DNA from 2 places in the Pectobacterium aroidearum genome. Region 1 is predicted to be linked to the other one. Evidence: predicted binding sites of a transcription regulator. Region 1 holds the regulator's gene; the other holds the start of a gene.
The links. The regulator Fur, encoded in region 1, represses iron uptake genes when iron is present. The targets are predictions, from matches to a motif close to ATAATAATGAGAACNACTATCAA.

Region 2: a site for Fur is predicted at 1,871-1,893, ahead of AB8809_RS21365 (TonB-dependent receptor domain-containing protein). Genes of this name have one in related genera too.

What each region holds. Positions count from the first base shown of each region.
Region 1 covers NZ_CP166097.1:3,648,837-3,653,394, forward strand. The annotation lists gene AB8809_RS16585 (methyl-accepting chemotaxis protein) at 1-727, opposite strand, end outside; gene fldA (flavodoxin FldA) at 1,605-2,132, shown strand; gene fur (ferric iron uptake transcriptional regulator) at 2,462-2,911, shown strand; gene glnS (glutamine--tRNA ligase) at 2,976-4,558, opposite strand, start outside.
Region 2 covers NZ_CP166097.1:4,740,240-4,744,797, forward strand. The annotation lists gene parC (DNA topoisomerase IV subunit A) at 1-641, opposite strand, end outside; gene AB8809_RS21355 (SUKH-3 domain-containing protein) at 816-1,319, opposite strand; gene AB8809_RS21360 (DUF2314 domain-containing protein) at 1,420-1,755, opposite strand; gene AB8809_RS21365 (TonB-dependent receptor domain-containing protein) at 2,006-4,408, shown strand.

The sequences.
Region 1 (4,558 bases):
CCAGAATCGGCTTGCCCAAATTGCCAGCTGCTATCACGCTGAAGTGATAGCGCAGGTCATTTAACGGACGAACCAGACACACTACCAAATAACGATCGGTCAGGAACAGCATGATCAGGCCGATAACCAACCCACTCAGCAAAATGTTCTGCCCAATCGTGGTGATTTGTTCAAAACGAACACCCGCTGCACCGAATTTCTCTGCACTGGCGTTACTGAATGCGGATAAGGACGCGCCAAATTGGCGACTCAATGGCGGCACAACGTTCTTAGCCTGATTTTGGTAATCATCCAGCGCGTTGGCAACGGCCTTTTGGTAAAGCGGCTCCACGCCCTGAGTAACCAGATTGTTCCAGTCACGGCTGACAGCCTGTACCAGCGCGGGGTCCAGACCTGCATGATCGATAGCATTAAACGCCACCAAATCAGACTTCAGTTTATCCAATGCGACGAGTGCGGAAGCCTGCTCTTTATCCGCGGTGGCATTATCACCACTGCGGCGAGCGTCAACGGCACGCGCCAGGCGGGTTACCATACGGAAATATTGATCGTTGCCCTGGTTGATAAAATTCATGTTCTGAACCAGCAAGGTGCTGGTTTTCGAGGTCGCCGTCATCTCTTTAAAAGAGAACATGGTATATATCGATAAGCCACCCCAAAGGACACAAAAAATGCCCAGTACCCATAGCATAGCGGTTCTGATGGCAATATTTTTTATAAGTCTCATAGCTCACTCCAAATCAGGAAAATGGTTAAAAAGATTTTTATCGCTAATCAACCGATATGAATCAGAAAATTCACACCATGAAACAGGTCACTTCTCCCTAGCGTTCACATTTCACCGAGTTGAAAACTCAAAAACCACGCTAACTCATCGGCTAAACACAGAGAATATTTAGCGTTCTCGCTATATTTATTAATATAATTTTTTATATTGAGAATGAGTTCACCTCTTTTCACAGATATAAGGCTTTTAATCAGAGAGTTACTATCAAAATCGCTGTCGCCCCTGCCTGATGTGCGTTGGCATAGGCATGCTGTCAGGCAACAATTGGAATTTAATTTTATCCTTTAATATCAAAAGACTAAAAAACTCACCTCCTCATTTTTATCTCTTCACTTGTAAATGGTTATAGTTCTTATTTCCATTTATTAGGAATATTCCCGCGAAATGTTACAGGTTTTCAATTCGATAAAAACATTATCCTTTGTGCGTATTTTAATTCTCATGAATCGTAACGTACCGTGAAGTAACTTTTATTTCCTACAAACAAAAGTCTGCTTTTAATTACAATCGAAATTAGTTATTAAAATAAAAAGCACATTCATAAAAAATGAAACAATGTCATGAAAAAATATCCATGATGATATTAGGGAAATGCGCGTTTAATCCCAGACGATAGCATAATCCCTATTTATTATGGGGAATTTAGCATCAGCAGAACTGCGTTTCGTTCCTTTACTGCCCCCCGCATTTCATACGCTCTTGATTTACGCATCCTTACCGATACGAGTTTCTCCTGATGTGAGTGTCTGTTATTATTAACAGATAAGTGGGTGAAACATTACACCATACCATTAGGAATCAAGAGGTTATTCAATTCATGGCACTCATCGGAATATTCTTTGGCAGTGATACTGGCAATACTGAAAACATCGCCAAAACGATCCAACAGCAGTTAGGCACCAACGTTGCTGATGTTCATGACATCGCCAAAAGCAGCAAAGAAGACCTCGAAGGTTTCGACATTCTGCTGTTGGGTATTCCAACCTGGTATTACGGTGAAGCTCAGTGCGATTGGGATGACTTCTTCCCGTCGCTGGAAGAAGTTGATTTCACAGGAAAACTGGTTGCCCTGTTTGGCTGCGGCGATCAGGAAGACTATGCGGAATACTTCTGTGATGCCATGGGCACCATCCGTGACATTATTGAGCCTCGCGGCGCGACGATTGTCGGCCACTGGCCAACAGAGGGCTACTACTTTGAAGCCTCTAAAGGGCTCGCAGACGACAATCACTTCATCGGTCTGGCTATCGATGAAGATCGTCAGCCTGAACTGACCAGCGAACGCGTAACAACGTGGGTCAAACAGATCAGCGATGAACTGAACCTGAAAGAGCTGGTTGGCTAAGTCCTGTTGGCTCTGATAATCCCTATCAGAGCCAAAACCGCATTGATAGGTAAAACCTTTCATAATAATTGATACATTTTTTTAACTTCTATCAGTAAACCTGTACAATAATCCCATCGGTTTTATACGTGCTTCACCATTTCCTCATTCATCAACAACGTATTGCGTTCTATACCAGTAGTGTGAATAGGGACAATATTGTTAACATTCCCTTGTTTTCATTTTGTATGTGCGGTTCTATAATTGGGACGCTATTACATTTTTTGAGCCGACCGATGTCATAGGCTAGGCAGCCTCCATTGATAAGTAAGCAACAGGACTAAACCCGCATGACTGACAACAATACCGCATTAAAGAAGGCCGGCCTGAAAGTCACTCTTCCAAGACTGAAAATACTGGAAGTGTTACAGGATCCTGTCTGCCATCACGTCAGTGCGGAAGATTTATATAAGAGACTGATTGATATGGGCGAAGAGATTGGTCTTGCTACCGTCTATCGCGTACTCAACCAGTTTGATGATGCGGGTATCGTAACCCGTCATAACTTCGAAGGTGGAAAATCCGTCTTTGAACTGACACAGCAGCATCATCACGATCACTTAATTTGCCTCGACTGTGGCAAAGTCATTGAATTCCGCGATGAGTCTATCGAAGCACGCCAACGCGAGATCGCAGAAAGACACGGCATTAAACTGACCAACCACAGTTTGTATCTCTACGGGCATTGCAGTGAAGGGGATTGCCGAGAGGATGAAACCCTGCACGATTCCACACGATAAATCGACCGCATAAAAAAATAAAACCGCCGAGGCGGTTTTATTTTTGTCTTCTTTCCAGTCGGCCTTAGCCCACCCAAGTATCGCGCAGTCCAACCGTACGGTTAAACACCAGATGCTCTGCACTGGAGTAAACGCGATCGGCACAGAAGTAACCTTCACGCTCAAACTGATACGCTTTCTCTGCTTCTGCTTGCGCCAGGCTCGCTTCGACAAAACCTTGCGTAATCTTCAGTGAGTCCGGGTTAATCGTCGACAGGAAGTCTTCTGCCGCGCCAGGGTTTGCCACACTGAACAGACGATCGTACAAACGGAATTCCGCAGGTACAGCGTGTGCCGCAGAAACCCAGTGGATCACACCTTTCACTTTACGGCCGTCAGCCGGATCCTTGCTCAGCGTTTCTGCATCATAGCTACAGTAGATCGTGGTGATGGTGCCCTGCTCGTCTTTCTCAATGCGATCGGCTTTGATCACATAGGCATTACGCAGGCGAACCTCTTTACCCAACACCAGACGCTTGTACTGTTTGTTAGCTTCTTCACGGAAGTCAGCACGGTCGATATAGACTTCACGGCTGAATGCCACCTGACGTGAACCCATTTCAGGTTTGTTCGGGTGGTTTGGCATCGCAACAAACTCTTCATGCTCGGCGGGCAAATTCTCGATCACGACTTTTACCGGGTCCAACACCGCCATCGCACGCGGAGCGTTCTCATTCAGATCGTCGCGGATACAGGATTCAAGCGCGGCCATTTCCACGTTGTTATCCTGCTTCGTAACGCCGATACGCACACAGAACTCACGGATAGAAGACGCACTATAACCGCGACGACGCAGACCAGAAATGGTCGGCATACGCGGATCGTCCCATCCTTCAACGACATTTTCCACCACCAACTGATTCAGCTTACGCTTGGACATAATTGCGTATTCGAGGTTGAGGCGAGAGAATTCGTACTGACGCGGATGGCAAGGAATAGTGATGTTATCCAACACCCAGTCATACAGGCGGCGGTTATCCTGGAATTCCAGTGTACACAGCGAATGCGTGATCCCTTCCAGCGCATCGGAAATGCAGTGAGTGAAATCATACATCGGGTAGATGCACCACTTGTTGCCCGTCTGGTGGTGATCGGCAAATTTAATACGATACAGCACCGGATCGCGCATCACGATAAAGGACGATGCCATATCGATTTTTGCACGTAGGCAGGCAGTACCTTCCGCAAATCCACCGTTACGCATTTTTTCAAACAGCGCCAGGTTTTCCTGCACGGTACGATCGCGGTAAGGGCTATTTTTACCCGGTGCCGTCAGCGTACCGCGGTATTCACGGATCTGCTCAGGCGTCAGTTCATCAACGTAAGCCAATCCTTTACCGATCAGCTCAACCGCATACGCGTGCAGCTGATCGAAATAATCAGAAGAATAGCGAACGTCGCCGCTCCATGAAAAGCCCAGCCACTCGACGTCACGTTTGATCGACTCAACGTATTCGATATCTTCTTTTACCGGATTGGTGTCGTCAAAACGCAGGTTGCATTGCCCCTGATAGTCACGCGCAATACCAAAATTCAGGCAAATAGATTTTGCATGCCCAATATGCAGATAGCCATTCGGCTCTGGCGGGAAACGCGTCTGAATATGGT
Region 2 (4,558 bases), 1.1 Mb from region 1:
ACGTGCTGCAATAAATCGTCCAGCGAAGCCTTCGGATTTTCCAGCAGCATGACCGCAGCGGCGGCGACTTCACGCACGTTATGCGGCGGAATATCCGTTGCCATGCCGACGGCGATCCCAGTGGTGCCGTTCAGCAAAATATTCGGCAGACGCGCAGGTAGCATCTTCGGCTCCTGCATCGTCCCGTCAAAGTTCGGGATGTAATCGACCGTACCCTGTCCTAACTCCGACAGCAGGATTTCAGCATATTTGGACAGCCGCGATTCGGTATAACGCATGGCGGCGAAGGATTTCGGATCGTCCGGCGCCCCCCAGTTCCCCTGACCATCCACCAGCGGGTAGCGGTACGAGAACGGCTGCGCCATCAGCACCATGGCTTCATAGCAGGCGCTGTCGCCGTGCGGATGGTATTTACCCAGCACGTCACCCACGGTACGGGCGGATTTTTTGAATTTGGCGCTGGCATTCAGCCCCAGTTCGGACATCGCATACACAATGCGACGCTGCACAGGCTTCAGGCCATCGCCAATGAACGGCAATGCCCTGTCCATGATGACGTACATGGAATAATTCAGGTATGCATTTTCGGTAAACGTGCGCAGCGCAAGGCTTTCTGCGCCGTCATGAGTCATCTCACTCATTTATCTCATTTCCCTCACATCGCGGCGCGATGGTTACGCTTTCCGGCACGCCATAGTGGCGGTATGTTTGGCGGGAATAGTACCTTATCTGATGAGGTGATGTCACAGGGAACAACGTTGCGGCTCACTCCGGGCGATTACCGATGTGAATCCGACTGCGGCGAGAAAAGAGGGCTAGCGATAGCGATAGACGTTCGGATGGTCTGCGGTAATCGTCTCGCCATATACGGATATTGACGATTGGTCTGGCCGCAGCATGGGCTTTCCCTTGCGCCCCAGCAGAATACGTTCAACGGCAGTGCCAAAAGCAGCCCCTTCAAACCAGAATGCCTCATGTATAAAGCTCATTCCGTAGCAGATTCCCGCGCGGTCCATAAGCAAAGCGCCGTGTGAATGATGGGTTTCGCCGATCAGAATCAGCGTTGTATTCAGAATACTTTGCCACTCAAGCAGCGTTTCATCATCCTGCAAATCCTCGCTGCTGCCAAAAATAATATCGCCACTGGCGCACGTTTCCCCTGCACCGCACTGTCCAACCGTCAGCCCGCCGAATGTATGAAGGATAATAAAAGCCGGATGGTTCTCTGGCACAAACGGCGGGACTGATTGCGTGGTAGCACACGGCCAGCCCGCAGTCTGAAACAGTGGAAGTACAGATTCGGGTATTTCAATCGACATCGTTCGTCATCTTATGAGCAGAGCACCATTATCAAAAGACACCATGCAGGCACTAAACATCATGGCATCAGCGCGGACATCGTCAGTGTGAGCAATGCGGCTATTCATCCTTTTCATAAATGCCAATCACGTGACAAGCATGAAACGTAACAATCTGGCCGCACCGCACGCAGTCGCTTCCCGTGGGAGTATTGTCTAAAACACCTTGATAAAACGCGCGATGCTTTGTCGTCACTCTGACCCACATCCTTTCCACCGACAGCTCATCCGCGCCTGCGGTTTTTTCCATACGAAAGATCAGCTTAACAAAATCGTCGGGGACGAGTGACTCACGCACTTCCTTGTCTGGTATCCAGAATGAATCAGGATACTCGCGGTTAAGCGCTTCGCCATCGTCCAGCTCGTAGTGATCGGTTTCATACGTCGGTAGTTTCATTACACCTCATTGATACAGAACGCCTACACCATCGCCTTCGATTTGATAGCAAACATACCGTTTCATTAAGAATTATTCATCATCGTTGCAACAACAGATGATAATGCTTAGCATATTGATAATAATTATCATTACCACATGATAATTAATGTTATTCGCCGTTTTGCATTTCCCTTGCAGACGTTAGCTACCAGCACGCCATGTTTCCTCAACGCCGCTGGCCAGAACAACCTTATAGCAGAGTATCATTATGTTAATTAACAAGAATTTAAATAAAATTCTTCTCACCGGCATCTTAACTGGCGTCGTACTGAACAGCATGGCAGCGGATAGCACCACGGGCAACAACGCACTCAACGGGAAGAGTCAGGATAATTCAGCGGCGAAAGCGGAACAAACCGACGATGTCATGACGGTGAAATCGCCAAAGATCGAGAAAAAAGCGGGGTCGAGTACGACGCTGACAGCCGCAGATATGCAAAAAGAAGGCGGCAACAATTTTGGCACTATCATGCGCTATCAACCTCTGGTGAGCGCAACGGGTGCCAGCGGCGGCAGTAATACCGGGAAAAGCGGCTTTGACCGCGGCGGTTACACGGGCTACAACATTCGTGGGATTGAAAGCAACCGTGTTGCGATCGATACCGATGGCATCGCTCTGCCCAATGCCACAGGCCGCAGCTACGCCAGCCGTGCCGGATTCAATACGTTCGGCATGGGACGCGACTATATCGACCCTTACGTGTACAGCAGCGTCGATATTGAGTCAGGCGTCACCTCCGCAGAAAATACCATCAACGCACTCGGAGGCAGTGTCTCCTTTCGGCCAAAATCTGCCGATGATTATCTGAAAGCAGGCAAGCAGGACTACTTTGGTCTCCAGAGTGACTTCGACTCTGCCAACCATGGTTGGCATAATGGCATCACCGCCGCAGGCGGTGATGACGAATTGCGCGGCGTGGTCGTGCTCAGCCGCCGCGACGGCCAGCAAACGCGTAATAACAGCGACGAGATCGCCGCTTACCCCGCCAACTGGCACTCTAACGCCATTTTGGCATCAGGTATTTGGCAGGCCAACGACGAACACCAGCTCACCGGAACGTTGGATTATTACCATAAAACCAACCACACCCATTATGATTACTGGGGTAACCTGCCAAGCGGCAACAATACCATTTACGGCACAGCGCAACAGAGCAGCGAGACACGCCGCTGGACCGCCAGCCTGAAAGATCGCTGGACGCCTGTTAACAATACGCTGGTCGATTTGGTTGATAGCCGCATTTACTTCCAAAACAGCGAATCACACGACAACACCTGGCTACCGGCAACCACAGGGATGGCGGCGGCGGATAGCCATCGGGTCTATTCTGACTACAATGTCACCACTTATGGATTCGATACCCATATGGTGAAAAGCTGGGATCGCCACGAATTCAGCTGGGGTCTTAATGCCAGCCAAAGCAAAACAGAGCGTCCGTTCAGACAATCACCGAATCAAACGGGTGCCAATAACATCATGCAGCCAGAAGCCGACAGCAATAGCTACACCGTCGGCGGCTTTGTGCAGGATACCGTTACGTGGGATCTGGCGGGGCACGCCTTTTCGGTTGTCCCTGCCGTGCGCGCCATCCATCAGCGTACCAAACCGACCAATACAGTTCGCCTGAGCGGTGACGGCAGTGTCATCAGTGAATCCGATGTCAACAGACTGTACGGTAAAGCCAACAGTGATACTCAAGTCCTGCCTTCACTGAGCTTCCTCTATGACATCACCCCGACGCTGACAACCTATTTGCAGTTCCGCCGTGGCGCACAATTCCCGGATGCCAGCCAGCTTTATGGCAGCACCAACCTGGACGCCAACTATGCCGGACCAGCTCAGTATGCCTTTATCGGCAATAGCGACCTCAAGACGGAAACCAGCAACAACGTAGAATGGGGATTAAAAGGCGAAGCAACGGAGGGAATCACCTTCCGTACCGCGCTGTTCTACAACACGTATAAGAACTTTATCGCCAATACCCGCTACCGTCGTAGCGCCAACCCCGATAAATTTACCAATGTGCCAAGCAATATCAGCACGATATATCAGGCGGAAAACCGCGATAAAGCCTACATCTACGGTGGTGAGGTCAGCAGCAAAATACAGCTAGGCACCTGGTTCCCGTCCGTTGATGGGCTCAGCACCACGCTGGCGTTTGGTTACACCAAAGGCCAATCGCAATCCCGCTACCTTGGCGACCGCTATGTCGATCTCGACAGCGTGGCTCCGATGAAAGCGGTGATAGGTATCGCCTACGACGATCCTTCTCAGCGCTACGGTGCCGCCGTGACGTCTACCTTCCAGAAAGGGAAACAGGCGAAGGATACCAGCCGTGAAAGCTACACCAATGCAGGCAACGCTATCACCACCTCAAGTACCGAATATATGCGGATTCCCGGCTACGGTATGGTGGATCTGACCGCCTACTATCGCGTGACCAAAAACGTGAAAATCAACGGCGGTGTGTATAACCTGACTGACCGTAAATACTGGGATTACCTCAGCAGTCGCCAGATTGAGACCAACGATCGGCAGGGGCAGTATGACCGCGCCCTCTCCGTGCAGCCTGGTCGAACCTTCCAACTGGGTGTGAACGTGGACTTCTAATCCGCGTCGCTCACGATTCAATGAAAAAGGCGATGTCTGCATAAGGCATCGCCACCGTAATCAGGCAAGAGCGCGCACCACGGCTTTCTTGCCTTTTTATTTTTCTCTATACGCTCTTCCCGCCACGTCCCGTTTAATTGCGCCGATATC